DNA from 3 places in the Mycobacterium malmoense genome. Region 2 is predicted to be linked to each of the others. Evidence: riboswitches for the same ligand, from Rfam matches in the RefSeq annotation. Region 2 holds a riboswitch; each other region holds the start of a gene.
The links. A riboswitch is a leader RNA that binds a small molecule or an ion and turns the genes downstream of it on or off. The one in region 2 is predicted to bind fluoride.

Region 1: linked by a shared signal. The riboswitch ahead of K3U93_RS18410 (inorganic diphosphatase) and the one ahead of K3U93_RS00680 (MutS-related protein) in region 2 are both predicted to bind fluoride.
Region 3: linked by a shared signal. The riboswitch ahead of K3U93_RS20800 (PE family protein) and the one ahead of K3U93_RS00680 (MutS-related protein) in region 2 are both predicted to bind fluoride.

Annotation. Positions count from the first base shown of each region.
Region 1 is NZ_CP080999.1:4,026,625-4,036,655, reverse strand. It holds gene dapC (succinyldiaminopimelate transaminase) at 1-1,083, shown strand, start outside; gene K3U93_RS18420 (APC family permease) at 1,184-3,547, shown strand; partial or broken gene K3U93_RS25735 (hypothetical protein) at 3,549-3,644, shown strand; gene K3U93_RS18410 (inorganic diphosphatase) at 3,693-4,181, opposite strand; fluoride riboswitch at 4,492-4,553, opposite strand; gene K3U93_RS18405 (MFS transporter) at 5,437-6,891, shown strand; gene cysQ (3'(2'),5'-bisphosphate nucleotidase CysQ) at 7,004-7,747, shown strand; gene cysC (adenylyl-sulfate kinase) at 8,192-8,881, shown strand; gene K3U93_RS18390 (sulfotransferase domain-containing protein) at 8,938-9,873, shown strand; gene K3U93_RS18385 (PPE family protein) at 10,022-10,031, shown strand, end outside.
Region 2 is NZ_CP080999.1:134,589-144,619, reverse strand. It holds gene K3U93_RS00710 (hypothetical protein) at 1-26, shown strand, start outside; gene K3U93_RS00705 (sodium-dependent bicarbonate transport family permease) at 148-1,368, shown strand; gene K3U93_RS00700 (NADH-quinone oxidoreductase subunit B family protein) at 1,399-1,908, shown strand; gene K3U93_RS00695 (proton-conducting transporter transmembrane domain-containing protein) at 1,905-3,926, shown strand; gene K3U93_RS00690 (PhzF family phenazine biosynthesis protein) at 3,991-4,677, shown strand; gene K3U93_RS25780 (MutS-related protein) at 4,722-6,143, opposite strand; gene K3U93_RS00680 (MutS-related protein) at 6,254-7,789, opposite strand; fluoride riboswitch at 7,821-7,881, opposite strand; gene K3U93_RS00675 (PE family protein) at 7,925-8,224, opposite strand; fluoride riboswitch at 8,537-8,598, opposite strand; fluoride riboswitch at 8,662-8,722, shown strand; gene K3U93_RS00670 (hypothetical protein) at 8,769-9,107, shown strand; gene K3U93_RS00665 (histidine phosphatase family protein) at 9,086-9,643, opposite strand; gene K3U93_RS00660 (universal stress protein) at 9,655-10,031, opposite strand, start outside.
Region 3 is NZ_CP080999.1:4,520,575-4,530,605, forward strand. It holds gene K3U93_RS20775 (nitroreductase family deazaflavin-dependent oxidoreductase) at 1-331, shown strand, start outside; gene K3U93_RS20780 (amino acid permease) at 315-1,628, opposite strand; gene K3U93_RS20785 (LLM class flavin-dependent oxidoreductase) at 1,814-2,959, opposite strand; gene K3U93_RS20790 (alpha/beta hydrolase) at 3,308-4,186, shown strand; gene K3U93_RS20795 (acyltransferase family protein) at 4,196-6,349, shown strand; fluoride riboswitch at 6,780-6,842, shown strand; gene K3U93_RS20800 (PE family protein) at 7,240-7,539, shown strand; gene K3U93_RS20805 (PPE family protein, SVP subgroup) at 7,562-8,929, shown strand; gene K3U93_RS20810 (DUF732 domain-containing protein) at 8,962-9,375, shown strand; gene K3U93_RS20815 (Rv0518 family GDSL lipase) at 9,566-10,031, opposite strand, start outside.

The DNA of each region.
Region 1 (10,031 bases), 1.4 Mb from region 2:
GCGTCCCTGCCGGAATTCCCCTGGGACACCCTGGCCGACGCGAAAACGCAGGCCGCGGCTCATCCGGACGGAATCGTCGACCTGTCCGTCGGCACCCCGGTCGATCCGGTCGCGCCACTGATCCGGGAGGCGCTGGCGGCGGCGAGTTCCGCGCCGGGATATCCCGCGACCGCCGGTACCGTGCGGCTGCGTGAGTCGGCGGTGGCCGCGCTGCGCCGGCGTTTCGGCATCACCGGGCTGACCGAGGCGGCGGTGTTGCCGGTGATCGGCAGCAAGGAGCTCATCGCCTGGCTGCCGACCCTGTTGGGCCTGGGGCCCGACGACGTGGTCGTCGTGCCGGAGCTGGCGTACCCGACGTATGACGTCGGGGCCCGGCTGGCCGGGGCGCGGGTGCTGCGCGCGGATTCGCTGACCCAGGTGGGGCCGCAATCCCCGGCGCTGGTGTACCTGAACTCGCCGAGCAACCCGACCGGGCGTGTCCTGGGCGTCGACCACCTGCGCAAGGTCGTCGGCTGGGCGCGTGACAGGGGCGCGATCATCGCGTCCGACGAGTGTTACCTGGGTTTGGCCTGGGACGCTCCAGCGCCCGTGTCGGTGCTGCATCCCGCGGTCTGCGACGGTGACCACACCGGCCTGCTCGCGATCCACTCGTTGTCGAAGAGCTCGTCGCTGGCCGGCTACCGGGCCGGCTTCGTCGCCGGGGATCCGGGCCTGGTCGCCGAGTTGTTGGCCGTGCGCAAGCACGCCGGGATGATGGTGCCGACGCCCGTGCAGGCCGCCATGGTGGCCGCCCTGGAGGACGACGCTCACGAGCGGCTGCAGCGGGCGAGCTACGAACGGCGGCGGGCCGCCCTGTTGCCGGCGCTGCGCTCGGCCGGTTTTGGCATTGACCATTCCGAGGCCGGCCTGTACCTGTGGGCCACCCGCGGCGAGCCGTGCCGGGACAGCGTCGCATGGCTGGCCGCCCGCGGCATCTTGGTGGCGCCCGGCGACTTCTACGGCCCGGGCGGTGACCGGCACGTGCGGGTTGCGCTGACCGCCACCGACGAGCGCATCGCCGCCGCGGTCCGACGGCTGACCTAGCCCGGCCGCGTGCCCTGGGGCGGGGCGAACGGCAGAATGCATCGGGAGGCGTCAGCCAAGCGCTTCCCAACCGTTCGACTCTCGGGTAAGGAAGGTGGTCGTGACAACTTCGGCGGGCAAGTTGCGCATCCCATTGTCGGTTGGGGACGTCGCCAAGCGCATTTTTCTGGGAAAGCCACTGATCACCGAGGACCTGACGTCGGAGAAGTTGTCGAATCGGGTTGCCCTTGGCGCACTTTCGCCCGACGCGATCTCGTCGACGGCCTACGGCCCGGAGCAGATCTTGATCGAACTGCTGCCGAACGCCGGGCTGGCCGCGTTCGTGTTGTTGCTGCCCGTCACCGGCGTCATCCTGCTGATCCTGGTGCTGGTCGCCGCGTCGTATCGGCAGGTCGTCATGGCCTACACGCGGGCGGGCGGCTCGTACATCGTGGCGCGGGAGAACTTCGGACCCCGGGTGGCGCAGATCGCCGCCGCGGCGCTGCTGATCGACTATGTGGTCACCGTCGCGGTGCAGTCGGCGGCCGGGACGGTCGCGGTGGTGTCGGCGATCCCCGCATTGGGTCACTACAGCCTGGAAATCACCATCGCCGCGGTGCTCCTGATCTGCTACTTGAACCTGCGCGGGCTGAGGGAAGCGGGCTGGCAGTTCGCGTTGGCGACGTACTCCTTCATCGTCATGATCGGCCTGACGATCGTGGTCGGTGTCATCCGCGAAGTGTTCGGTGACCTACCGGTTTACGATCCCGCGCACATGGCCGGGACGGTGCCCGTCCATCAGGGCAACGGCCTGGTCATGGGCGCGACGATCCTGGTGTTGCTGCGTTCGTTCGCCAACGGCGGGTCGTCGCTTACCGGGGTCGAGGCGATCTCCAATACGGTTGACGTCTTCCGGAAACCCCAGGGCCGCAACGCAAGTCGAGTGCTTACCGCCATGGCCGCCATCCTGGGCTTCCTGCTGGCCGGTGTTGCCTACCTGGCCTACGTCACCCACGCCACGCCTTATCTCACCGAATATCCGTCGGTTTTGTCGCAGGTGGGCCGCGCGGTCTTCGGCAACGGGGTAATTGGCGACATCTTCTACGTCCTGGTCCAGGCGGCGACCGCCGCCATCTTGTTCACCGGCGCCAACACCAGTTTCAACGGATTCCCGGCGCTGGCCAGTTTCGTCGCCGAAGACCGCTTCTTGCCGCGGCAGCTGACGAAACGCGGTCACCGCCTGGTGTTTTCAAACGGCATCATGACGCTCGCCGCGCTGTCGGTGGCGTTACTGCTGGTGACGGGCGGCTCGGTGAGCGCGCTGGTGCCGTTCTACGCGATCGGCGTGTTCACCGGATTTTCGATGGCCGGTTACGGGATGACCAAGCACCATCTGACTCATCGGGAACCGGGATGGCGACACCGGCTGGCGATCAACCTGTCCGCGGCGATCCTGTCGACGATCGTGGTGGGCATTTTCGCGGTGGCGAAATTCACCGAGGGCGCGTGGCTGGTCGTCGTCATCTTCCCGCTGTTGGTGTTCGCGCTGATGCGGCTCAACCGCGAATATCGCGCCGAGGCGGCCATTCTCGAGCTGTTCCGCACCGACCGCCCGGAGTTGGTCAAGTACGCCAGGCACCGGGTTTTCCTCTTCGTGAACTCGGTGGACCTGGCGGTGATCGAGGCGCTGCGGTATGGCAAGGGATTGCGGGCCGACGAGCTGACCGCGGTGCACTTCATGGTCGACGAGGCGTATGCCGCACAGCTGAGAAAGCGTTGGGATCACTTCGATCTCGGCATCCCGTTGCGGGTCGTGGACTGCCCGGACCGGCGCATCAACCGAGCCGCGCAGGTGCTGGTCGCGAAAACGCGCGACGAACATCCGGACACCAACGTGACGGTGCTGCTGCCGCGCCGAACGTTTGCGCCGCTGCTGGGGCGGCTGCTGCATGACCGGACCGCGGACAAGATCGCCCGGGCCGTCAGCCTCATGCCGGACGCCGCGGCGACGATCGTGCCCTACGACGTGGAATCCCGGGTCAGGGAGGCCTACCCCGATCGCTTCGAGCAGTGGGTTCAGCACGAAGTCGACAACCTCGAGGCCTGGGTCTCCCGGGGCGAAGACCAGAACGTCGAGGCCTACGAACACCCCGAGCGCCCGCCGTCGGTGATCATGGTGGCGGGCCTGATTTCCGGGCAGCGCGCCACCGTCGAGGGACGGGTCAATGAGGTCCAGGACGTCACCGAACGCGGGCGGACCGTCCGGCACGTCGTCGTCGGCGACAGCAGCGGCGAGATGACCGTCACCTTCCGTCCCGGTCACGGCGGCGCCGACATCCAGCCCGGCCAGCTGTTGCGGATCACCGGAAAGGCCCGCCAGGCCGGCAACCGGGCGATATCGATGATCGACCCGGCGTACCACGTGATCGAGGACCCCGCGAAGGCCGCCGAATCCGGAGAGCCCGGGCATATCAGCAAAACGTAGGGCCACGATCGGTCTGGTCGAGGCGCACGGCACCGGCACCCCGGTCGGCGATCCGAGCGAATACGCGAGCCTGGCCGCGATGTACGGAACCGAGGGCCGACACCGTGTTTCTCAGAAGTGTTTCTCAGAACGCCGGGAACGGGCGTCAGTGACCGTTGGCGCGAAATCGTTCGAAGGATCGCGTGACTTCGGCTTCTGCCGCTTCCCGATTGCCCCAGTCGGCGGCCTTGACGAACTTGCCCGGCTCTAAGTCCTTGTAGTGCACGAAGAAGTGCTCGATGGGATCCAGGACAAACGACGGCACGTCGCCGACGTCGGTGATGTGGTCCCATCGTGGATCGCCGGCCGGCACGCACAGCACCTTGTTGTCGCCGCCGGCCTCGTCGACCATCTGGAACATGCCCACCGGGCGGGCGGCGAGCACAACACCGGGAAAGACCGGCTCGGGCAGCAAGACAAGAGCATCGAGGGGGTCGCCGTCGTCGCCGAGGCTGTCTTCGATGAAGCCGTAATCCGCCGGATACCCCATCGAGGTGTACAGGTAGCGGTCGAGTCGGATGCGGCCGGTGTCGTGGTCGCTCTGGTATTTGTTGCGCTCTCCCTTGGGGATTTCGATGGTCACGTCGAATTCCATGTGACTACTCCTTTATTGTCGGCGGTCCGAATTCGGTCTTTGCGTGGATTGTGTGCGGGTGGGCGAGGCGGGGGCTCGCGGCCGGCTCGCGAGGCCCGCGGTGGACGCGCCACCCGATTTTCCGCGTACCTTTCGGGCGCGGCATTATATCAGCTTTCATATCGATGGCAAGGATTGCCAGGCAACACCCAGGCGTCTGACCGGGTTAACGCAGTAAACTGCATCGTATCTGTGCGCGCGGCAGCGACGGCGGAGCGCAACTCAACCGGAGGGTGCAGGCCAATGTTGGCGCGCTTCACCTACGACTCCTATGTTCGCAGGGGCCATCAGCCGTATTGGCGGTTCAGGGCGGGCTCCATCGCCGCTGTCAGTTAAGCAACGGAAATCGGCTTTGGTCAAGCGCGGCGAGGCCATCCCGTTGGACTGTGACGGCGCACCGCCTCGGGTGACCGCCGCAAGCCTCGATCGATACCTTGCCCCAATACCGTTGTTCGGCAATAACTTTGGGCCACCGATGGCGCGGCCGTCGCGTTGTCGAAACGCACTGCCGGTTGTGATCGACACCACCCGTGGCCTTCGGACGCGCTCGGAACCGCCCTCGGCGCCCGACGTTTTTCAAACCGATACGTGCCGTTGGCGGCACCACCGCCGAGCCATTACGTGCCCCGGCAATCGCTCGGCCGGCACCCGGCCGGGCTGCCCGCTTCGCCGCGGTTATAAGGCGAACGCGTCTGGATGTAATGTTCCAATCAGCTGGAAATCTCCTGTGCATCGGCCATGGCCGGTTGTTCGTTCATCACAAGTCAGCTTGACTGTCAAGCAATAAGATCACGAAAGTTTTAAAGGTGCGTCGCCGGCTCGACGGCGCACAATGGCGGTGGGGCTCGCCATAACCGCGCGTCAAGCATCGACGGCCAACAGTCCCTGCGGAACAGACCATTGCCCGGCTGACCAATTGCGGAGCCGGGTGTGACGCAGGAGGACCGTAAGTGGCCGTTCAATCTTTGTCGATACCTACGATCAAGGTCCCGCCTGCGCCCGTGCGGCGTCGTCGACTCCGGCCGCGGGCTGGCGGGTGCTTCCGTGCTCCCGGTTTGGATCGGCGGCCGGCATTCAGGACGTGAAACACCAAACACTTCAGTCTCTTTCGACCGGCTGTCGATGAACCATGAATGAGCCCAATCAAAGTCGACCCGCCACATATTTCGGCGGTTTGATGGTCGCCCCAACATCGTCCGTGAAAGGTAAATGACGCATGGCGCGTTCGCGCATCACCGACTGGAATCCAGAAGACGTCGTGGCCTGGCACAACGGCAACGACGCCATCGCCCGTCGCAACCTGGTGTGGCTGGTTGTGAACGTGCACATCTCTTTCTCGGTCTGGTACCTCTGGTCGGTCATGGTGCTGTTCATGCCGCAGTCCGTTTATGGTTTTTCGACCGGCGACAAGCTGCTGGTGGGCGCCACCGCGTCTCTGGTCGGTGCGCTCGTGCGCATCCCGTATTCGATGGCCGCCAACTGGTTCGGGGGCCGCAACTGGACAACGTTCTCGTCGTTGGTGCTGCTGATCCCCACCGTCGGGGCCATCGTGTTGTTGGCCCATCCCGGGTTGCCCCTGTGGCCGTATCTGGTGTGCGCCGCGTTAACCGGGTTGGGCGGCGGCAACTATTCGGCGTCGCTGGCCAAGGTCGACGGCTTATATCCGCAGCGGCTCAAGGGCTTTGCGCTGGGTCTGACCGGCGGGCTGGCCAACCTCGGGTCGGCGGCGATCCAGGCGGTCGGGCTGGTGGTGCTGGCGACCGCGGGACACGAGGCGCCGTACTGGGTATGCGCGATCTACTTGGTGCTGCTGACCCTCGGCGGTGTTGGTGCGGCACTGTGCATGGATAACATCGTCGCGCATCGCACCGGCATTTCACTGGGCAACTTGCGATCCATTCTCTCGGTGCCCGACGCGTGGGGAATCTCGTTTCTCTACCTGTGCGCCTCCGGCTCGTTCCTCGGTTTCGCGTTCGCGTTCGGCCAGGTGCTCCAGCACAACTTCGTGGCCGGCGGGGAAAGCTACGGGCAGGCGTCGCTGCACGCCGCCGAGATCGCCTTCATTGGGCCGCTGGTGGGATCGCTGGCGCGGATAGTCGGCGGCAAGTTCAGCGACCGCTTCGGCGGCGGCCATGTCACCCTGAGCGTTTTCGCGGCCGCAATCGTGGCGGGGGGATTGCTGGTCGGCGTCAGCATCCATGACGATCTGACCCGCGACCGCGGTGGCCCCGTGACGGCATTTACGATGGTCGGCTACATCGTCGGCTTCATTGCGCTGTTCATCTTTACCGGCGCCGGCAAGGGGGCCGTGTACAAGCTGATCCCTTCGATCTTCGAGGTGCGCAGCCGCGCAATGAATCTCAGCGAAGCCGACCGCCACCACTGGGCCCGTGTCAGGTCGGCGGCTTTGATCGGATTCGCCGGTGCGTTCGGCGCACTGGGCGGCGTGGGGATCAACTTGGCCCTGCGGCAGTCCTATTCCAGCACCGGTACCGAGACGCCGGCATTCTGGATTTTCCTCGCGTGTTACATCGCCGCCGCGCTGCTGGCCTGGGCGCGCTATGTGCGGCAGGGGCCGGGTGCACCGATACCGACGTTGCGGCCGCAAACCTCGGACGAGGCGGTCGACCCCGTGAGCGCGTCGGGCGGCCGGGCGGCGACGGATTTCTGAGCCGACCGACGCAATTCAAGTCGACAAGCCGAGAATGGGGATCAGCAGGATTATGAAAGACAGCACGAGCGAACTAGCGAGGAACACCTCTCCCGTCCAATACCTCGAGGAGGTGACCGCCACGGCGGTCGAAGCCGGAAAGCTCATTCTCAAGCATCGGCGGCACGCCCATATCGTTAGGGACAAAGGCGATCACGGTAAGGACACATCGCCGGTCACGGCCGCCGACTTGGAATCCAACGAGTACATCGCCAAGCACCTCAAGGCTTTGGACCCGGAGATTCCGATCATTTCAGAGGAGACCCAGTCGGCGGGTTACGAAACGAGAAAGACTTGGCGGCGTTTCTGGCTGGTGGATCCGCTGGACGGAACCAAGGAATTTGTGCGGGGCAGCGATGAGTTTACCGTCAATATTGCCCTCATCGAGGATCTGGAACCCGTGCTGGGCGTCATCTATGTCCCGGCAAAAGAGCTACTTTATTACGCCGAAAAGGGGCGGGGCAGCTGGAAACAGGTGAGGAAGAGCCGTCCCGTCCAGATATTTTCCTCAATACCGGACCTAAGCAAGGGCCTGACGGTCGTGGAGAGCAAGTCACACCCGTCGCCGGCGCTGGAAAGCTACCTCAAGGATTTTCCCATAAAGGAACGCGTCGCCGCGGGCAGCTCCCTAAAATTCTGCCTGGTAGCGGAAGGGCTCGCGGACATCTATCCCCGGATGAATCCGACCATGGAGTGGGATGTGGCGGCGGGTGATTGCATTTATCGAAACTCGTCGCGGCTGGGACAACGAAGCTCATCGTTGACCTATAACAAGCCCAGTTTAAAAAACGACAGCTTTGTCATAGGCCTTAGATAAAGTCTTTACTGGCACCCCTGCGCGATCATCGGCCCGGGCCGGAATCGCCGAGGGGTGCCTTTAGCGCGCCGGGTCATAACCATAACTATTGAGACGTCCTGATTCGGTCCTCGGATGCCGGTCCGTGGGCGATAAACAGGAAGTATCCAACCAAAATACAGCTACTTGTAAGGTTGCCGGGTGAGAATAAAAATCACGATGATTAAAAAGGACGGAGAAAGGCTGTTAGCGACGTCGCTACGGCAACCCATCCGCGGCAGAGGTGGTCATATCGGACCATACACAGCCCTGATAGCGACGATCAGGGCTGTCGATCGCATTACTAGATGTCGCAAAAACTGTCAATAGAACAAGCATCCACGATTGCCTTGACGGGCCAGGTCGATTGGTCATTCGAGGGCGGGGGGTATGTCGGCACCCCGGTGGCCGGAAAGAGGTTTTGAGATGAGTGCGAATATCACCTGGCATCACTACAGCGTTGCCCGGGGCGAACGGGAGAAACTCAACGGTCATCGAGGGTGTGTCGTCTGGTTTACCGGGCTGAGCGGTTCCGGTAAGAGCACGGTGGCGAATCTGGTGGACCGAAGGCTCTATGAACGAGGCGTACGGAGCTTCGTGCTGGATGGCGATAACGTACGCTATGGGCTCAACGCCGGCCCGGAAATGCTTGAAGAGCGCCACGGAGAGGCTTTTGCCAAGCGATTTGGCCTGGGATTTTCAGCCGAGGATCGCGAAGAGAATATCCGGCGTATCGGCGCCGTCGCAAAACTGTTCTGCGAGGCCGGTCTTGTGGTATTGACGGCGTTTATCAGCCCCTATCGTCGCGACCGTGACGCAGTGCGGGCCACCCTCGCCAATGGCGATTTCATGGAAATCTTCATCGATACGCCAATAGAAGTGTGCCAGAAGCGCGATCCCAAAGGCCTCTACGCGAAAGTCAGGGCCGGAAAGATCAAGGAATTTACCGGTATCGATTCCCCGTATGAACCTCCGTTGAAGCCGGAATGGACCCTCGACGGGGGAAACAAGGACGCCGAGTCCCTGGCGGACGAAGTGGTCTCTCATCTCGAAACGGCGGATGTCATTCCCGGCCTCGGCCGGTACCAAGACATGCGTGACAGGGCCAACATTTAAAAGTGCTCTTTCCGAACCTTCGCCGCAGGCGACCTTAACCGAAAGGTAGAATTGCTATGAGTAAACAACTGCTCAGCCCGACGAGAGTCGTGAGGGATTATCTTTCTGATTCTTTGGTGTGGGAGGGGTTTTTGGCGTCGGGTGGTTTTGTTGAGGGGGATATTGTTGTTGCGGATCCGTTTAAGGCGGGGACGACGTGGACGCAGCGGATCGTTCAGCAGATTTTGCATAATGGGCAGGAAAGTGAGGGGGGTTTATCGGATACCTCGCCGTGGTTGGATTCCAGTTGGGGTGATCATGCCTCGATGCTGGCGGTGCTCGAGCAGCAGCGTGTGGCGGGGGTGCGTCGGGTGATTAAGTCGCATCTGCCCGCTGATGCGCTGCCGATCGCTCCGCAGGCCCGGTATGTGTTTGTCGGGCGCAACGGCAAGGACCTGGGCATCAGTTTGCACAACTATCTGTACAACTTCTCTCCGGAGACGATGGAGCAGATTAATCGGATTCATGCCCAGTGGTCGGGGGACCCGACCCCGTTGGTGATTCCGGAGGATATGCAGGAGTTTTTTGATCGTTGGCTCGATACCCACGGGTATGGGTGTTGTGATCTGCTCGACATCATGGCGTCGTGGTGGGCGCTGCGTGAGGAGCCTAACGTGTTGTTGTTGCATTATCAGCAGCTCAAAAACGATCTGCGGGCTCAGATCGTACGGTTGGCGGAGTTTTTCTCCATCGACGCGGCGTCGCTGCGCATGGATGTCATCGCCGAGCATTGCTCGTTTGAGTACATGAGCGCGCGGGCGGAAAAGATGGCGCCCTTTGGCGGGGCGCACATGTCGAGTGCCAAAGCGTTTTTTCACAAAGGACTCAAACGCGACCACCGCAACGAACTGACCCCCCAACAAGTCCACCGCTTCGACACCACCGCCCTGGACCAACTCGGCAACGACTGCGCCCACTGGCTCGAAACAGGCGAAACCCCGCCAGGGGGCTAGCCATGGCCGCCGCAACGCGGTCAGCCGTGGGACTTCGCCCCAGCACTGAAGCGCTAGACGTGGTGGAGCGATGATCCGAATTGAGCGGTTAGGCCGCCGTCTGGACCGGCTCACCGGGGCGACGTAAGCCGGGAGGGCATAAATGACAATCGATTTCG
Region 2 (10,031 bases):
CGTCCCCGCCGGAAGGACTCTCATGACGGAAACGGTGGCCGTGGTGCCTGATTGCGCGGTTGCCACGGCGGAATCGAAGCAGCTCCTGATATTCGTCTCGGCCCCGACGGGTTGTTAACCCCCCGGCAGCAGTTATAGGAGCCACCAATGCTTTACGAGTTCTGGCAAAACTTCATCCACAACTTATTCAAGCCGCTGTTGTTGTTCTTCTATTTCGGCTTCCTGATCCCGATCTTGAAGGTGCGGTTTGAAATCCCGTACGTGATCTACCAGGGACTGACCATGTACCTGCTGCTGGCCATCGGCTGGCACGGCGGCGAAGAGCTCGCCGAAATCAGCCCGTCGAGCATCGGACGCATCGTCGGATTCATGGTGGTGGGCTTCGCCTTGAACTTCCTGATCGGCATTATCGCCTACTTCGTGCTCAACCACGTGACTGCCCTGCGGCGGATCGACCGGGCGACGGTGGCCGGGTATTACGGATCGGACTCGGCGGGGACCTTTGCCACCTGCGTGGCGGTGCTCACCAGCGTCGCCATCGCCTTCGACGCCTACATGCCCGTCATGCTGGCCATTATGGAGATCCCCGGCTGCCTGGTGGCGCTGTATCTGGTGGCTCGACTGCGTGCCCGGGGAATGGATGCGGCAGGGAAGATGCCGGATGAGGCGGGCTACGCGACGCCGGCGACCGTGGGGGCGGGGCCCGGCACCGCCGCGCGGCCCGCTTACGGCCAGAGCCTGCGATCCCAGCAGGAACATCAGACCGGGCACGAGCCGGAAACCTCCCCGGAACAACGCGAGCATCCCGAGGGAAACCCCCTGGGCGGAGATGCCGCGCGGCACAACACCACAGCCACGCTGCGGGAGGTCTTGCTCAATCCCGGGCTGTGCCTGCTGATCGGCGCCGTCATCGTCGGCTTCATCAGTGGCCTGCAAGGCCAAAAGGTGATCCACGACGACGACACCTTTTTCGTGTCGGCGTTCCAGGGCGTCCTGTGCCTCTTCCTGCTTGAGATGGGCATGACGGCCTCCCGCAAGTTGCGCGACCTACGGTCGGCGGGACTCGGCTTTGTGCTATTTGGTCTGCTCGCACCGAATTTCTTTGCGACGCTGGGTATTCTCGTCGCCCACACCTATGCCTACTTGACCGACACGGCGTTCAAGCCCGGAACCTACGTGCTGTTCGCGGTGCTGTGCGGTGCGGCGTCTTATATCGCCGTCCCGGCGGTGCAGCGACTGGCGATCCCGGAGGCCAGCCCGAGCCTGCCTCTCGCCGCATCGCTGGGCTTGACGTTTTCCTACAACGTCACCGTCGGGATTCCGCTCTATATCGAGATTGCCCGGATCATCGGGCTGCACTTTCCGTAACCACAAATCGCCACGCAGGGAGGGCTTGTCATGACGGCGGCAACAAGCACGGTGCGACGGGACTCGGCGGCCGAGGATCTGCGCCGTAGCGTGCGCAAACTGTTTGGGCGTAGCCTGCATATCCGCACCGTTGACACGGGCTCCTGTGCGGTGTGTGAGCAGGAAATACGGTTGCTCGCGGCGCCCCACTACGATCTGCACCGGCTGGGATTCTTTTTTACCCCGGCCCCGCGTCACGCCGACATTCTCATGGTGACCGGGCCGGCCGTACGAGCGTTCGACGTGGCGTTGCGCAAGACCTACGACGCCACGCCCGAACCCAAGCTCGTGATGGCCGTCGGCGCCTGCGCGCTCGGCGGGGTTTATCCCGCAGACCCGATCGCCCACGGCACGCTCGACGCGGTACTCCCCGTCGATGTATACGTGCCGGGCTGCCCACCCAGTCCGATGGCGCTACTACAGGGACTGATGGTCGCGGTGGGTCGGCTTGCCGAGAAGGTGTCCGCAATGCCCTTCGTGGATCAAGGTGAGCTGCCGTGATCGAATGGGTTATGTTCGGCGCCGCCGCAGCGTTGTGGGTCGCGGCCACGGCGACTGCGTTCGTCCCAGCACACGGTCCGGTGCGGCTTTCGCCCGCCCTGGGTGGTGCGGGTGGCTTGGCCGCGCTCATCGGCGGGGTCAGGCTGTTGCTCATGCATCCCGGGTCGGTGTCTAAGACGTTGGGCGGCAACGACATAGTCGGCGCCTTGACGCTGCGGCTCACGCCGCTGGCCGGTGTGTTCGTCGCGGTGCTGGGCGCCGTCGCGATCGGAATCGCCTGCTATGCGCCGCGATACCATGCCGTGGGCCGGGGCACGTCGCTGTACCTCGCGATCTACCATCTCGCGCTGCTGGCCACGCTAACGGTACTGATTGCGGGCACAGTCGTGGTGTTCCTGGTGGCATGGGAGTCGATGGCGTTGTTGTGCTATCTGATGATCCTGCGCCATCAACGCCGCGAGGGGGTTGCCGCGGGCGCGTTCTGGTTCCTCGCACTTTCCGAGGTCGGCTTCGGGCTGATCGTCGCGGCATTCGTGCTTCTTGCCGCCGATGCGGGCAGCACAGATTTCGCGACGATTGCCATGCGATCGGGGCACGTCTCGCCGGGGTCTCGTGACGCGATATTCCTGCTGGCGCTCATTGGTTTCGGGTTCAAGGCGGGCTTGGTACCGCTGCACGTGTGGTTGCCGGAGGCACACCCCGTGGCACCCGCCGACGGTTCCGGATTTCTGTCCGGAATGGTGGTAAAGCTTGGCGTCTACGGCATCCTGCTGTTCGCCACCGAGCTGCTCGGTGCGGGTCCCGCATGGTGGGGTCTCATAACCATGGGCCTGGGCGCGCTCACCGCGGTGCTTGGCATCCTGTACGCGCTCACCGAACGCGACATCAAGAAGTTCCTTGCCTATTCGACGATCGAGAACGTGGGAGTTATCGCCATCGCAATTGGAGCCGGGATGACCTTCACCTCCTACGGGCAGCCGGTATTGGGCGCATTCCTGCTGCTTGCCGCGCTGTATCACGTTGCTAACCATGGCCTTTACAAGACGCTACTGTTCTTGGAGGCCGGGGTGATCGAGCACGCCACCGGCACCCGCGACATGGATCGGCTCGGTGGTCTGGTTCACCGGTTGCCACGTACCGCGGTGATCAGCATGATAGGCACCCTCGGAATTGCGACGTTGCCGCCGCTGAACGGTTTCGTCTCCGAATGGCTGATCTTCCAGGGACTGTTTCAGGGTTTTCGGATACCGAGTCATCTCGTGGGCATCTTGATCGTCGTGGCAGCGGCCTGCCTGGGGCTAACGGGAGGCCTGGCCGTGTGCGCCTTTGTGCGCGCGTATGGTATCCCGTTCCTAGGCATGGCGCGGACCAAAGATGCCGCTGCCGCCGAGGAATCCGGACAGCCTGTGCTCGGAGCCGCACTCTTGGCTATGGGGTGTGTGGCACTCGGGGTGGGGGCACCTTTAGTGATCACGGCTCTCGGACGTGCCGTCCACACCGTTACCTCGGTCAACCTGCTGCCGCGGGTGATGGTCGATAAATTGACCATCATTCCGGCGAACACGGATTTTTCGGCGTTCTCCCCAACGTACCTTGCGGCATTCATGGTTGCCGTCTTGATCGTGCCGGTCATGATCCATGCCGTTGGACGCCCGAAGGCGCCAAGTCGGCGGACCCCGGTGTGGGACGGTGGGATCGTCACCTTCAAACCGCGAATGCAGTACTCGGCCATGACATTTGCCGCGCCCGTACGGGTGACATTCGACCGCCTATATCAACCGACGGTCACCCTGCAGCGAGCGTCCGACGAGCCCGCCGGGAGGTCCGGGCCGGTGCACTACGAAGCCGAGGTCACACCGCTGTTTCAACGTTACTTGTATCGTCCGGTCATAACCGCCGTGCAATATTGCGCGCGTCTGGTGACCCCGATCCAATCGGGCGATGTCAACTTGTACCTGCTCTACGTATTCCTCGTCGTCCTAGTCGCCTACCTGCTGGGGGCACTTGGCAGCGGATGACGGTGCACACCGATACGAGCAGTCGCTGTGGCGGCGTACTGATGATGAGAGGATACTGGCGCCGATGGCTACCGACGTAACCGTTCTGCGGGTGTTCACCGACATCGACGGCAGATTCGGAAACCTGCTCGGCGTGATTGACGCCGCTGCAGTGCCAGACGCGGACCGACAACGCATTGCGACCCAATTGGGTTATAGCGAAACAATTTTCGTCGATCTTCCGAAGCGGGGGAATGCTACGGCCGAGGCTCACATCTTCACGCCGGCCATTGAATCGCCATTCGTTGGCCACCCCGCCGTGGGAGCGGCTTGGTGGCTGCGTGACCGTGGCACACCCGTTCGAAGCCTACGGCTCCCGGTCGGCATCGTCGAAGTCGATTACGCCTCAGAGCTGGCGATCATCCGGGCATACGCCGAATGGACTCCTGAATTCGTGATGCATCAACTGATCTCGCCTCAGGATGTCATCGATGCTGACCCCAGCGACTATTCCGACGACTTCCCGCACTATGTATGGGCTTGGATCGACCGAGACGCCGGGCGCGTGCGCTCCCGCTCGTTCGGACCCGAGCTTGGCGTGCAGGAAGACGAAGCCACCGGCGCCGCGGCAATACGCATCAGCGAGTACCTCAGCCGCGATCTGACCATCACCCAGGGCAAAGGGTCACTGATCCACACCCTGTGGAGCCCGAATGGCTGGGTAAGCATCGCTGGTCGTGTCGTTCGCACAGGAGTGGCGCACCTAGCCTGACCGGCCGGCACATATTTTCAGATTGCGGGAGCGCTCTCCACCGCTCAGCCGGACCCTACAGTTTCCCGGCTGACGTCGCGATTCGAAGCGATGCCGAACACCCGCCGAAACGAGTCCTCGCCGTAGCTGGTGGGTTCCGGTTGCCCCGGTTCCAATCGGAACGTCCGCACACCATCGGGGCGGCGCTGGGCTCGCAGGAACAAGTAGGCCGGATCGTGTCGCGAGCTGAGGCTATGCGCGAGGTCGTACAAGTGCGTGACGAAAACCACTTTCACCCCGCTTTCGACCATGGCCCGCACCACGTCTCGCGCGATTTGCGATCCTTCCCGCTCGTTCGTCGCGGCAAACGACTCATTGCACAACAGCATTGACGCCGAGCCGACGAAGTCGGCGATGTCGCTCATACGGGCAAGTTCTTCGTCGAGCTTGCCGTGGGTGTGGGTGTCGTCTTCTTCGCGCTTGAAGTGCGTGAAGACAGCGTCTCGGACGTTGGCGCGAAACGATGTGGCGGTGACAAACATGCCGGCTTGCATCATCACCTGCGCCGCGCCCAAGCTGCGCAAAAACGTGGACTTCCCGCCTTCGTTGGCGCCGGTGATCACGATCAACGACTTCGCGTCGCCGTCGACGTCATTGCCGGTGACCCGCTTACCGGCGGTCAGGCACAGTCCCACGTCGCGCAGGTCGCGGCAGCAGAGCTGTGGCGGGCCGATCGGTGTGGGAATCGGAAAGCAGGTGGGCACACCGGCTTTGGTGAGCTGATCGTAAAGGTTCGCGCAGGCCAGGTAAAACCCCAGTTCGGTGCGCAGCCGGCCAAAGAACCCCTCGACGTGATCTGCAGATCGGGTGACCGTATTGGCAATGTCGTTGATGGCCCGCCCGGCTAACTCGGTTAGCGCCTGCGCGCCGGTTTCGTCGCGCTCATCAACAACGAAGCCGCAACCGCTGCTGCGGTTTCCGGTCAATTTGTCCCACCAATTACGGCGAGGTGGCTGGTGAAGGAGATAATCCACGCCCTTGTTACCCATTCCGAGCGCGGCGCTGAGCAGAACACCTCGCGGAAGATGCAACTCGCGAAGGTCCGCGTCGAGCTGCTCGAGGTACTCGTCGCCGATCTGCTCGCCAATCATCGCCAACAGCTGCCGAAACCCCGGCGAGCGAAATCCGTTGGCATGCTCATCGCACAGGCTGCGCAATTGCCGGAGGTTGCCGACCAGCAGTTCGAGAATCCGAACGGAGCGACGCAGGATGGCCTGTGGGTCGCGGGACATCAAACCGCCGAGGAACACCTTGCGCCGAACTTCGACACCGTCGACCGCGACGTCATACATCCGCTGCACCGCGGCACGATTGGCCAGGCAATCCGCCAAGACTTGCTGACGGTAGACGATGACGTCGGGATCGACAACCGCCTGTGGCACTATCTTTTTGGCGGTGTCGAGCAAGAATTCGTCGCCGGCGGCCATCGCTTTGTAGATCCGCCGGAGCTCGAGATCGTCATCGACGAGATTCTGCAATGGCCACGGAAGCCGCGGCGCTAGGTCGGGGTCGTGAACGGGGTGTAGCAGTCGAACCTTCATTGGCTGATCCTCCGCCCCAGCGCCTCGTAGCTGAGGCCGTACTTGTCGGCTAGTGCGGCGGCATAGGCCAGGCCGTCCGCGGGTCGGCGGGTGAACTTGAATGTCCGCCGAGTTGGATCATCCTGGGCCACTTCGCCGACCATGCTCACACACGCCGGATCCAGTGTGGACAGCTCGTCGAGGAAGCTGACGTAAACCGCGACGCAGCGCAGCTGGATGATTCGTTCGAGCACCTCACGGCCGATCAACAGGGCATCATTGACGGTGGTCGACGAGAAGCTCTCGTTCATGATGATGATACTCGCATCGGTTGCGCGCGAAAGGATGTCATGAATCCGTACCAGCTCGTTGTCGAGCTTTCCGTGCAGCGTCGACAGGTCTTCCTGCCTTTCGAAATGGGTGAAGATCTGATCGGGCAATGTCAGTCTGGCGTCGCTGGCGGGTATCGGGCACCCAATCGAGGTGAGATAGGCGCATTGGCCGATGGTCCGGGCGAAGGTCGTCTTACCGCCCTGGTTCGGACCGGTAACCACGAAAATCCGCTCGGATTCCGTCAGGTGAAAGTCGTTGGTAACAAGGCGTCTTTCGTCTTGCACCGCGTTGATTGCCAGCGCCAGGTCGAAGGCGTCCCGGGCGTCCACGACGCCCGGCTCCTGGGTGACACGCGGATAGGTGAACGCTAGCCCGGCCGCGGTGAAGCGTTGGACGAACGCAAGGTATGCCAGATAGAACTGGATCTCGTGCTCAAATCTGGCGACGACGGGTTCGATGAAGTGTTCGTATCGGCGGCAGAAGTCACCGAGCAGCGTAAAGACCTCCGGATGAAGTTCGGCGACGCATCCGAGGATCTGCTCCTCGATATGGTTCATGTCTTTGAACTCCGGAAGGGCGACACGATAGTCCTTGCTGGACTCGGTGGCGAAGCGTTCGAATGTCTCGGCAACCGCCGAGCTGTAGTCGTTTTGGCCGTCGAACTTTTCGACGTGGACCCGAAGGCCCTCGATGTGCACCGTGTATCGCACTTTGCGCAGCTGGTCCCGCATCGATTCGGTGTCGGCCACCAGCGTGGTGAACGCTTCGCTGGTGACGTAGCGGGTTACGTGTTCGCCGAAGTTGCATAGCCCCCGCGAACGCGGCCGGACGTGGGCGAGATCGTCTCGCAGCAACGCCACCGTGTGGCAATAGCTTTCGATCGCAGCGACCAGCCAGCCCTGTCGCTGTAGCCGATGCCAGGCGTTCCTGGCCACGTGAAGCCGGCCCCGCATCGCGCGCATGCCCTCGACGAAATTCTGTATCGGTGACCGTGTTTCCTCGTTTTCGAGATCACGGAAGACCTGCTGGCGGTACTCCACCGTAGGCACGTCGTGCAGGGGCGTGTAGAAGATGCTTGCGATATCACTGTCACCATATCCAGCCGTAACCGCGGCGACGATCTGGTCGAGATGGAGATCGGCCAAACAATCCGGTGGTGGTATGTCGGCACCCCTCATACCGTCGACATCCGGACCAAGGATGCTGGTAAAGCCCGCCATTACCCTCACCTGCCTTCTACCGCGCGTCGTTCACGTGGTAGAAGCCATCAGCCGGTGCGGCAGTTAAGGCGAGCTTCATCGCCTTGCTCCATGCTACCCGCGATCACTGGGTTCGCGCTTGTCAGATTGGGTCCCTTACGCGGTCGCGATCGCGTTGGCCGCCTCCGTGGCCTCGTATGACACGGCGCTGGCCCCCAGCGTGGACACGAACTGTTCGTGAATCGCCGCGGCTTGCGCCGCCATCGCCTGATACATCTGCGCGTGTACCGCGAATTGCATGGCCGTCAACGCCGACACCTCGTCGGCGGCGGCCGGAATCACCCCGGTCGTCGGGGTGGACGCGGATGCGTTCGCGGCGGTCATGATGGAACCGATGGTGGCCAAGTTGCCGGATGCGGTGGCCAGCAACTCCGGTTGTGTAGTCACAAATGACATGGCTTCCTCCCTTGGTTGTGATAGCTCCGAACATGGTCGGATGGCGCTTGGTTGCGTGTCGGCGGCGGACTTCGGTAAACATGTTGCGGACAAACAGCATTCGATGAGTTTGCCAGGATAGGTCGACGGGCGGCGGGTTGCTTGGCCGACGGCCGGGGCAGCTCGCAGAGCGAATCGACGCGACCCGCGCACGCAGCGGACGGGCAAACGATTCTCGCGAAAGCGTCAGCGCCAACAATTGCGCCGAGACGGTGCGTCAGCTCGCTCACCCGGCATGTCATCTAACTCACCTGCCTTCTACCGTGGGTCGTTCACGCGGTAGAAGCCATTAGCCCGGTGCGGCAATCTTGGCGAGCCTCATCGCCAGACCGCCAATGTTACCCGATGTTCAAGTTATCGCGCAAAGAGCCTGGCGAACTCGTCGTCAGCGGGTCATCATGGGACAAGGCGGTGGGGCTCGCCGAAACCGCGGACGTCGCCGATGGCCCCTGGACGGCAGCAGCCAGGGAGAACGCATGTCCAATCCAACGTCAACGGGGTTCTGATGAGTTCGCCGTCGCGGCCGATCAGAAATCCGGCGCAGTTCGACGTCACGTTCTGGCTACCGCCCGGTGGCACTGACAATGGGGTCTTCGCGACTTACTGGGCAGAGTTGGCCGATCTGCAGTCCAGCGACATCGGTCCCGTACTGGCGCTACTTGCCGACGCCGACGTCGGCGGCTACGTGGCGACTCCGGGCGGCCAATTCGGCCGGCGTGCGCATTCTCCGATCCACCGCCTGTGGGTGGATTCGCTGCAGTATCACCGCGCGGAAGACGTTCTCATGGCCTACCTGAACCGCAGAGACCGCACAGACGAGAGTCAGTCGGCCACAACGTCATAGGAGTCCACCCGCCAGACTCCATCGACCAGGCTGAGCTGGTTCCAGCACGCCGTCCGCTGGCCGATGTGGTCCAGCGAGGGATCCAGCTGCTCCAGCAAGGTGGTGTTGAACGCATCGTGTGACACCAGGACGACGGGTCCCGGCCCGAGTTCGTCCACGAGCTCGAAGAACGCTCGTCGTGCCCGCTCGGCGACCGCCGCTCGGCTTTCCACGCCAGGTGCGGAATCGACACTGCCGTAACGATGTTCGACATCATCGCGACGAAGGCCGGTCATGGGCCCATAGTCGCGGTCGTTGAGCCGGGCATCAATCGTGACCGGAACGCCGGCGGCAGCGCCGATTGCCTGCGCGGTCGCCACCGCCCGCTGCAGCGGGCTGGAGACCACCGCGGTGGGATGTCGGGCGGCCAGCGCACCGGCGAGCCGGGAGACTTCGGCGATGCCGACCTCATCCAGCGGCGGGTCGCTGAGCCCGCGCAGACGCCCCTCGGCGTTGAGCGCGGTGCGGCCGTGCCGGGCCAAATAGACCCGACTCACGCTGCCCGCGTTCACAGGCTGTCCGCGAACTCGGGCACCACCGCAACCGGGCGTGTGCTGTGGCGCAACAGGTTTCGCGCCACGGTGCCGGTCACAATGTGGCTCAGGGCCGGAACGATTCCGTGCTGCGGCCGGCCGACCACGATCAGGGTCGCGGAGCAGTCATCCGCGGTCTTGAGAAGCGCCTTAACCGGATCGCCGTTCAGAAGGTGATAGGTCCACGGCACATGGGCGGCATCGAGGGCTTCCCCAACATGCTGGCGCTCGGCGTCGAGCCTTTTCTTGGCAGCTTCGGCCGACTCGGTCGAGGTGCCGGAGATGGGGCTATCTGCCATGTCCACCACGTGGACGACATGGACAGGCACATTCAGGGCGCCGGCGAGTTCAG
Region 3 (10,031 bases), 930 kb from region 2:
GTGGGCCGGTTGGGCCCCGTCGTTTGCCATCATCGAGCACGTCGGACGGCGCTCGGGAAAGCCCTACCGCACACCGGTGAATGCGTTCAGCGCCACCGTCGACGGCAAGCCCGGCGTCGCGGTCCTGCTGAGCTACGGCCCGGACCGCGACTGGCTGAAGAACCTCACCGTGGCCGGAGGCGGGCGGATGCGCCGCAACGGCAAGACGTTCGGCATCGCCGACCCGCAGGTCGTCAGCAAGGCCGAGGCGGCGTCGCATGTCGTCCGCGGCCGGCGGGTCTTCGCACGTCTGCCGTTCGAACAGGCGGTGCTGTTCACCAAGACGGGGTGATGCGGCGGAGTCGTCCGCGCCGCCTCCTGGCGACGACGTACAGCCCAACCACCGCGGCCCAGGACAGCAGGCTCAGCCAGAGCTGACTGCGCGCCGACCGGTCGAAGGCCATCTGCACCAGCACGGCGGTGATTCCGGCGAGGGTGAAAATCGACAGCACTGGAAAGAACCACATCTTGACCCGCAGCTTCTCTGGAGGCGTCCGGCGGCGCAGGATGATCTGCGAGAGCGCGATCAGCCAATAGACGAACAAGATGACGGCGCCCGACGAGTTGAGCAGGAAGAGAAACACCGTGCCGGGCGCGACCCACGCCATGACGACGCAGCCGAAGCCGATCGCCGACGAGCACACGATGGCGACATACGGGACGCCACGCGGACTGAGCTTGATCAGCTGAACCGGCGCCGCGCGCCGGTCGGCGAGCACGAACAGCATGCGCGACGCCGTGTACAGGCCCGAGTTCAGGCAGGACAGCACCGCGGTGAGCACCACCGCGTTCATCACCTGGTCCGCGCCGGGTAGACCCATGTGCTTGAGCGCGGCGACGTACGGCGAGGCGCCCAGCTCCACCGAGTTCCACGGCAGGATCACGACGAGCAGGAAGACCGATCCGACGAAGAAGATTCCGATCCGCGCGACCACCGACCTCGTCGCTTTTTGGACCGCCAGCTGCGGGTTGCGACTTTCCGCGGCGGCGACGGTGACGATTTCGGCGCCCACCATGGAGAAGATCACCACCACGATGGCGGCGAAGACCGCGCCGACGCCTTTGGGGAAGAACCCGCCGTGGGACGTGAGGTTGGAAAAATCCGTGTCACGGCCCGGAAAGAACCCGAGGACGAAAGCCGCGCCGACGACGAGAAAGACCACGATCGTCGCGACTTTGATTCCGGCGAACCAGAATTCGAATTCGCCGAAGGATCTCACCGAGAACAGGTTCGTCGCGGTCATCAGCACCATCAGGCACAGCGAGAGCAGCCACAGCGGCGCGTGAAACCAGTAGTCGAGGACCTTCCCGCCGGCGACCGCCTCGAACCCGACCACGATCACCCAGAAGTACCAGTACAGCCAGGCAACCGAAAACCCCGCCCAGTCACCCAGCGCGTTGGCCGCGTACTCGGCGAACGACCCGGTCGACGGGTTGGCGGCCGCCATCTCGCCCAGCATCCGCATCACCAGGACGATGAGCAGCCCGCAGAGTGCGTAGGTCAGGAACGCGGCGGGCCCGGTGTCTTTGATCACCACACCAGACCCGATGAACAGGCCGGCGCCGATCACGCCGCCGAGGGCGATCATGCTGAGCTGCCGCTGCGAAAGCCCTTGGCGCAGATGCGAAGTGGTGTTCGTTACGGGTTCCGCCGGCGCACTGTGGCCATCCGCCTCGGGCCGGGAATTCACCCGGCGTTGCGTGCGCCGCATGAGCGGACGCTAGCAGCCGGGTCGCCCCCTCGCCCGGGTCAGTCGCCCAGTCCTGGTGGCGGCTAGTGCGCCGAGGCGACGGCGAACGGCGTCGCCGGTGCCGGGTGCGACCGACGGTTGGGATGTCTCCACAACCCCATCCGCTCCAGCAGCGGCAGGACGCCCTCGCCGAACCAGTAGGCCTCTTCCAGGTGCGGATATCCCGACAGGATGAAGTGGGTGATGCCCAGTTGGGCGTACTCGGCCAGCCGTTCGGCGACCTCGGCGTGCGACCCCACCAGGGCGGTGCCCGCTCCCCCACGGACCAGGCCGACCCCGGCCCACAGGTTAGGCGCGACGAGCAGCCGGCCGCTACTGCCACCATGCAGCTCCAGCATGCGGCGCTGGCCGTCGGATTCGCTGCGTGCGAGGCTGGCCTGCACCCGCTCGATATCCGCCGGGTCGACGGCCGCGAGCAGCCGGTCGGCCTCGGCCCATGCCTCGGCGGCGGTGTCGCGGCTGATCACGTGAATCCGCAAGCCGTATTGCAGAATTCGGCCGGCATCGGTGGCCAGCCCGCGGATCCAGTCCAGCTTCTGCCCGACCGCCTTCAGGGGCTCACCCCAGGTGAGGTAGACGTCGGAGTGCCTGGCCGCGACCGGGCCCGCGGATGCCGACGATCCGCCGAAGAACACCGCGGGTATCGGCTCCGGCGGATTGTTCAGCTGGGCGTCGTCGACGCGAATGTGGTCCCCGGCGAAGGTGACCGGCTCCCGCGAGGTCCACAGCTGCCGCACCACATGCAGAAACTCGGCGGTGCGGGCGTACCGCGACTCCTTGTCCAGGAAATCCCCGTAGGCCCGCTGCTCATGCGGTTCACCGCCGGTGACGACGTTGAGCAGCAGCCGTCCACCCGAGTGCCGCTGGAAGGTCCCGGCCATCTGCGCGGCCAGGGTCGGGCTGAGCAGACCGGGCCGGAACGCGACCAGGAATTTCAGTGTCTCGGTGCCCTCGATCAGCATCGCCGTCGTCAACCAGGCGTCCTCACACCACAATCCGGTCGGCGTGAGCACCGCCTCGAAGCCGTTGTCTTCGGCCGCCGCGCAAATCTGGTGCAGATACCGCAGAGTCGCGGGCCGGTCGCCGTGCATCGCCGTGCCGTGCCCACCCGAGATCAGGTTTCGCGAATCCCCATAGGTCGGCAAAAACCAATGAAACGCCAGGCTCATCCACGCTCCCTTTCGAGTCTCCTTGCATCGTGCAGCAGATCGGCCCGGCGTGCGAGGGTTGAAACCTCCGAGATCGGATCGGGCGCCTTGAGGGCTGGCGCGGGCCGCGTCGAGTTTGAACCCGCGTTATCGGGGCCTGAGCGTGAGCCTGGGAACGGTTGGCTCCCGGCATGAATTCGGTTGCCACTCCGCGGGTTTGGCGTGCTCGACGAACCGGTTCATCGCGGCGCGGTCGAAGGACGGGTGTTCGGCGTCCCGCGGGCCGAATGTCAACTCTTCGTCAACGCTAAATCACAATGCTTGCGATACGGCGTGGCTGGGCCGATAAAAGCCGGCCGGCGCGGCATTATGTCGCTCGTGCCTGACCTGAACCGTCGTGCGGTACTGCGTATGGGCGCCGGTGCCAGCGCTGCAGCCGCTGGCGTGTGGGCGCTGAGCGCGCTACTGGATCCGCTGGAGCCGTGGGCGGCGCCGCCGCAAGCTCCCGCGCCGTTCGAGCCGAAGGCGGGCAGCAGCCTGCCGACCAAGCTCACCGGCTCGTTCGTGTCCGCGGCCCGCGGTGGCGTCAAGACCAATTGGGTGATCGCGCTGCCGCCGGGATACACCCCCGAGAGCGGGCTGCTGCGCCCGGTGATCGCGCTGCACGGCAAGGACGGCAACGCGAACATGATGCTCGACTGCGGTGTCGAGGACGGGCTCGCCCGGCTGGTCAAAGAGGGCAAGCCGCCGTTCGCGGTGGTGGGCGTCGACGGCGGCAACACCTCCTACTGGCACCGGCGGGCGTCCGGCGCGGACTCCGGCGCGATGGTGCTCGAAGAGCTGCTGCCTATGCTGTCGTCAATGGGTATGGACACCTCGCGGGTGGGCCTTATGGGGTGGTCGATGGGCGGCTACGGGGCACTGCATTTGGGTGCCAAGCTGGGCCCGTCACGCACCGCGGGGATCTGCGCGATCAGCCCGGCGCTGTTCACCTCGTTCACCGGCAGCGCCCCCGGCGCGTTCGACAGCTATGACGACTGGGTGCAAAACAGCGTGCTGGGCGTCCCCGCGCTGTCACAGATTCCGTTGCGGGTGGACTGCGGCACCGGCGACCGCTTCTATTTCGCCACACGTCAATTCGTCAACCAGCTGAAAAAGCCACCGGCGGGCAGCTTCTCCGCGGGCGGGCACGACATGGACTATTGGCGGGCGCAGCTGCCCGGCGAGCTCGCCTGGATGGCGTCCTAGCCGGGGCAGATGAAGGTCCGGCGGCCCGACAACGACAGCCTCCCCCGCAAGCGGGTGGTGCCCCCGCCGCGACAAGCGGGTTTTCGCCCGGACATCGAGGGCTTGCGCGCCGTCGCCGTGATCGCCGTCGTGCTCTACCACGCGCGCATACCGGGCGTCACCGGCGGCTACATCGGCGTCGACGTCTTCTTCGTCATCTCCGGCTTCCTCATCACCGGGCTGCTCTGGCGCGAGGTCACGACGACCGATGCCGTTCGGCTCGGCCGCTTCTACGGCGCCCGCGCCCGCCGCCTGCTGCCGGCCGCGGCCGCCGTCGGCGTCGCCACCGCGATCGGGGCGGCCGTGGTGCTGCCGCCGTTGCAGGCGCGAAGCGTCTTCACGGACGGCATCGCCAGTGCGGCGTATGTCGGCAACTACCGGTTCGCCATGCAGGGCACCGACTACCTGGCCTCCGACCTCCCGCCGTCGCCGTTCGAGCACTACTGGTCGCTGGGTGTCGAGGAGCAGTTCTATCTGATGTGGCCGGCGCTGATCATCGGTACCGCGTGGTTGGCGCGCCGCGTGCGCGGCGGCACCGCATCGCGGGCGACGCCGTATGCCGTCGTCCTCGGGTGCGTGGCGGCGGCGTCGCTGGCGGCGGCCGTGGTGTGGACCCGCACGTCGCCGCCCTGGGCGTTCTTCTCGCTGCCCACCCGCGCCTGGGAGCTGGCCGCGGGCGGTCTGGTGGCCCTGTCGATTCGCCAATGGCGCAGGCTGCCCCTGCTAGCCGCGGCGATCGCCGGATGGGGTGGTCTGGGCCTGATCGTGCTGACCTGCACCCAGCTGGGACCCGGCACCCCGTACCCCGGCACGGCGGCCCTGCTGCCCGTGCTGGGCACCGCCCTGATCATCGGCGCCGGGCGCGTCACCGGCGGCCTGGGGGCCGGTCGCGTGCTGTGCCGGCCCGCGGTGCGGGCGATCGGCCGGGTGTCGTACTCGTGGTACCTGTGGCACTGGCCGGTGCTGCTGCTGATGCCACCGCTGCTGGGCCTGCCCGCGGGCCTGCCGGGCCGGCTCGCCGCGGTCGTCGTCTCGGCCGGACTCGCGGTGCTCACGCTGCATCTGGTCGAAAATCCCGGCCGATTCGCGGCCGCCCTGCGCCGGTCGGCGAAGGCCAGCCTGGCCGTGGCCGGGGCCGCCAGCGCGGCCACCGCGTGCGCGTGCGTGCTGCTGCTGAACGTGGTACCGGCGCCGGCGGGGCACGGAACGGCCGCGCCCAAGGCCAACATCGTCGCGCTGCCCCCGGCGAACGCCCCCGCCGTCGGCCCGCAAGACGCGACGGTCCAGCAGGCGCGCGACGCGGTCGCGGGGTCCGCGGGCCTGCGTGCCGTGCCGTCCAACCTGGACCCGCCGCTTGCCGCGGCGCCCGCCGACAAGGCGGCGGTCTTCGTCAACGGCTGCGTGCGGTCGTGGCGCGATGTCGGCCAACCCGAGTGCGCGACGGGCGACACCGCCTCGCCGACGACGGTGGCCCTGGTCGGCGACTCGCACGCCGCGATGTGGCAGCCCGCGTTCCAGCAGCTCGCCGAGCAGCGGCATTGGCGGCTGGAGACGCTGGCCAAGGTGACCTGCCCGCTGCAGGAGCTGCGCATCACCAGCCCGTACCTGGGCCGGGAATACACCGAGTGCGAACAGTGGCGCGGCCAGATCATGGCCCGGTTGACGGCCGAACACCCGCGGCTGGTCGTGCTGGACATGAGCCGGCGCTACGGCGGGGATTTCGGCTTTGTGTCCTACGACCCGGCGTGGATCGGCACCCTGGCCGACACCGTGAAACGGTTGCGCGGCAACGGCGCGACCGTTCTGGTCCTCGGGCCGGCCCCGGATCCACACGGCTCCGTGCCCGCGTGCCTGTCGGCACACCTGGACGACGCCACCGCCTGCGCGCCTGCGCGCCCGGTCGCGGTCGACGACGGCGGCGTCGTCGCCGAGCGGGCGGCGACCACCGGCGGCGGCGGGCACTACGCCGACCTGACGGAGCTGTTCTGCACCCCGGACCGCTGCCCGGTGATCGTCGGCAACACCCTGGTGTTCCGCGACGACAACCACGTGACGACCGAATACGCGCGACTGCTGGCACCCGTGATCGGCGCGCTGGCGGACCGCGCCGTCGCGGGCGGGTGAAACCGTAATGAACTTCTGGTCGCGGACGATCGTCCTATCAGGGAAAGGTTTTTGGAGGTTGTGAGATGACTTCGCTGCTGCTGGTCTGCATCGCGGCGGCCGCGCCACTCGTCGGCGTCGGCCTGATGCACTTGCAAGCGCGCCTGGAGCGATGGGACTACGAGCGGCACGCGGAAGACTGAAGCGTCTGGCTCGAAAAACGTTCTGCGACTGAAACTTTGGCCTACTGGTGGTCTGCCTGACAGCTGGATGAGCGGCACACTCTCGCCCACCAAAGATCGCCGCACCGAAGGGTAAACACGATACGGGTCGGATCGTGGTGCGCCACGGCTGCGAGAACGTCGATCCGGCTCGGATTCCGCAACGCCAAACATCTTGTGCCGCAGAACCGGATATGAGCTATCGACGGCGGTTCGACCGCATGCTATCTTTGGCATTAGGCGATGAAGCACCGCCTTGAAAGGCCATCCCGGCTAATGGCTTCTACTCATACGCAGTAGAAAGTGGGTGGATGGTGATGCTCAGCATTGTGCTCTTGCTTCTCTTTTCCCGGTTTTATGCATGCTGGCCGCATTCGGGATGCCGTCGACGTCAGGTTGCTTGACCATGGCGATGACTCGCTCCAGCAATCGGGCTGACGATCAGATCGTAGATAATCCGCCCGCGCCCGGGAATCGCCGAAAATAACCGTCGCGATAGCCGATAGCCCAGCGCGCGGGTATCAGGCCACGCATTATCTCACGGGCCAATCACGGTCTTTATCGAAAGTGCTTACGCGACAGTACCTTTGACGAACTTCGATTTGGTAAAGGTGTCCGACCGAAATTCGGGTCGTTTGGCCAGCGTCAGCCACAGTTTTCGATCTGCCTTAAAGCGAAAGGGGAGGATCCATGTCTTTTGTGACCGCACAACCGGAAATGTTGTCAGCGGCGGCGTTCGACTTGCAGGCGATTGGGTCTGCGATGGCTGCTCAGAATGCGGCGATTGCGGCCCCGACCACGGGCGTGGTGCCCGCTGCCGCCGACGAGGTTTCAGCGCTTACCGCGCTGCAATTTGCCACTCACGGCGCGATGTATCAGGCGGTCGCTGCCGAGGCGGCGGTGCTGCACCAACTGTTGGTCACCACCTTGGCTACCAGTGCTGGATCGTATGCGGCCACCGAGGCCGCCAATGCCGTCACATTGAACTGACGTCCTCGGAGGGGATAGCGAGATGGACTTCGCGGTGTTACCGCCGGAAATCAATTCCGGCAGGATGTATGCAGGGCCCGGTTCGGGCCCGATGCTGGCCGCCGCGGCGGCTTGGGACGAGTTGGCCGCCGACTTGTATTCCAAGGCGGCATCTTGCGGATCGGTGATCTCGGGGCTGACCGGTGGGCCGTGGCTGGGGCCGGCGTCGGTGTCGATGACGGCGGCCGTTGGGCCTTATCTGGCGTGGATGATCACGGCGGCCGCGCAGGCCGAGCAGGCCGCCACCCAGGCCAAGACGGCGGCGGTGGCTTACGAGACCGCCTTCGCTGTGACGGTGCCTGTGCCGCTGATCGCGGCCAACCGCAGCCTGTTGATGGCGCTGGTTGCGACCAATTTCTTGGGGCAAAACATCCCGGCGATCATGGCGACCGAGGCGCACTACATGGAGATGTGGGCTCAAGACGTCGCCGCGATGATCGGTTATGCCGCCCACTCGGCGACCGCCGCGGCCTTGACGCCGTTTTCGGCGCCGACGTCAACGACCAATCCGGCGGGGTTGGCCGGTCAGGCGGCCGCGGTGGCCCACGCCGCCGCAGCCGGGGCGGGATCGGGCGTATCCCACGTCATGTCGGTGGGCCCACACCTGATGTCCGCGGTGCCACAAGCGCTGCAGGGTCTTGCCTCGTCGACGTCGTCGGCGTCGCCCTTGTCGGGGCTGTTGGGCCTGGCGAGTGGATCGGGCTCCTCGGCGTCGTCGTTGCCCTCGCTGACCTCGATTCCGTCGTACTTTGGCCCGCTCGCCTCGTTGGGGGGTATGAGCACGTCGACAACGAGCGCGACGATGTCGGCGAACTCGGTCAGCACCAACCTGAGGAACGCGGCAGCCAACCAGGAACGGCTCGTGCGTGAGGAGGCCCAGGGACTCATCCGCGGGGGCGCACCCGGAGATCTTGGCGGACTGCGCTCCGTGGGCCTCGGCGGTGCGATCGCCAATGCAAGCCTGGGCCAGTCGTCGTCGATTGGGGCGCTGTCGGTGCCCCAGCGCTGGGCCGCCGTCGCTCCAACGGCGATCCGCCCGCTCGCCGCGGCATTGCCGATAAGCAGTGTTAGCGCCGCCCCGCAGGCGTTGACGGGGTCCGCCGGTAACACGTTCAGCGACATGGCCCTTGCCGGCATGGCCGGCCGCGCCCTCGGCGGCGCGGCCGGTCTGGGCCACCGTGAAGGCGTCGGGGCCAGCACAGGCAAACCGCTCGAACCAGCGCAGACCTCACCGGGGGGCGCCGGAACGGGAATCGCCGCCGAGCTGCGCGAGCTCGCCGAACTCCGCGACCGGGGAATCCTGACCGACGAAGAGTTCGTCGAGCAAAAACAACGCGTCCTGGGTCGCTAATCACCGCTTCACACCATCAGGAGTGCCACAAGATGGCCATCAACTACCCGTTCGCCGACGGTGACGCCCACGGCGCCACCATCCGCGCAAGCCATAACCCACCGTCGCGAGGGGTGGGAATGTTGAGAACGCTAACGCTCGCCACGGCGCTCGCCGCAGCCGTTGCCCTGGCCGCACCCGCCCGCGCCGACGACCCTGAATTCCTGACGCGTCTGGAAAGAAGCCACGTCAGCTACGTCTCGCCATCCGACGCGCTCGCGTGGGGACGCTCCGTATGCGACCAATTACGCGACGGCCAACCACTTCCATCGGTGTTCTCCGCGCTTCAAAACGGTGGTGGCTTCACCAACCGCGATGCCGGGGCGATCATCGGGGCCGCGACCAGCGAGCTGTGCACCGACCAATATCAGACGGCGATGGATTGGGCCCGCGGCCAGCTGGGCTGAGCATGCGCGGCAAATGTCTTATCCGTGAAGGATTCTCGGGAGTTTACAGATAATCCACCGCTGCTGGCGTGCCTCGCAGTGGCCGCGTCAGTCGCTGGAGTTGGTTTGCCGAACCCGCGAGAGATCTGGAGCGATGGGATCATGAACGGAATGCAGACGACTGAAACGTCAGCACAGCCGGCCGCCCTACTCACCTAGACAACTGCGCGCGGATGAGCGGCGCGATCCGGTCCGCCAGATACTCGTGGCCCGCGTCGGTCGGGTGCACGCCATCCACCCCGATCAGGTCGGGCCTGCCGACGAACCATCCTTCGGCGATCGGGTCGACGAACGCCGCTCCCGCACCCCCGGCCGCGGCGTGCAGCACGTCGCGAATCTGCAGCATCGACTCGGGAACGGCGGCGGTTGGCCACGGCGGCCCGATCACCAAGAATTTCGCCGCCGGCGCCAGGCGGCGCGCCAAATCGAAGGCGCCGCGGGCCCTTTCGGCCACCAGCTCGGGATCGACGCCGTCGTCGTTGCGGGAGCCGAAGAACACCACCAGTGCGTCGTCGCGCTTGGCCGCCCTGGCGGTCAGATCCTCGAACACGCTGCCGTGGTCACCGCGCACGAAATAACCGGCCCTGCCCTCGGCCGCCACGTCGGCGGCGATCCGC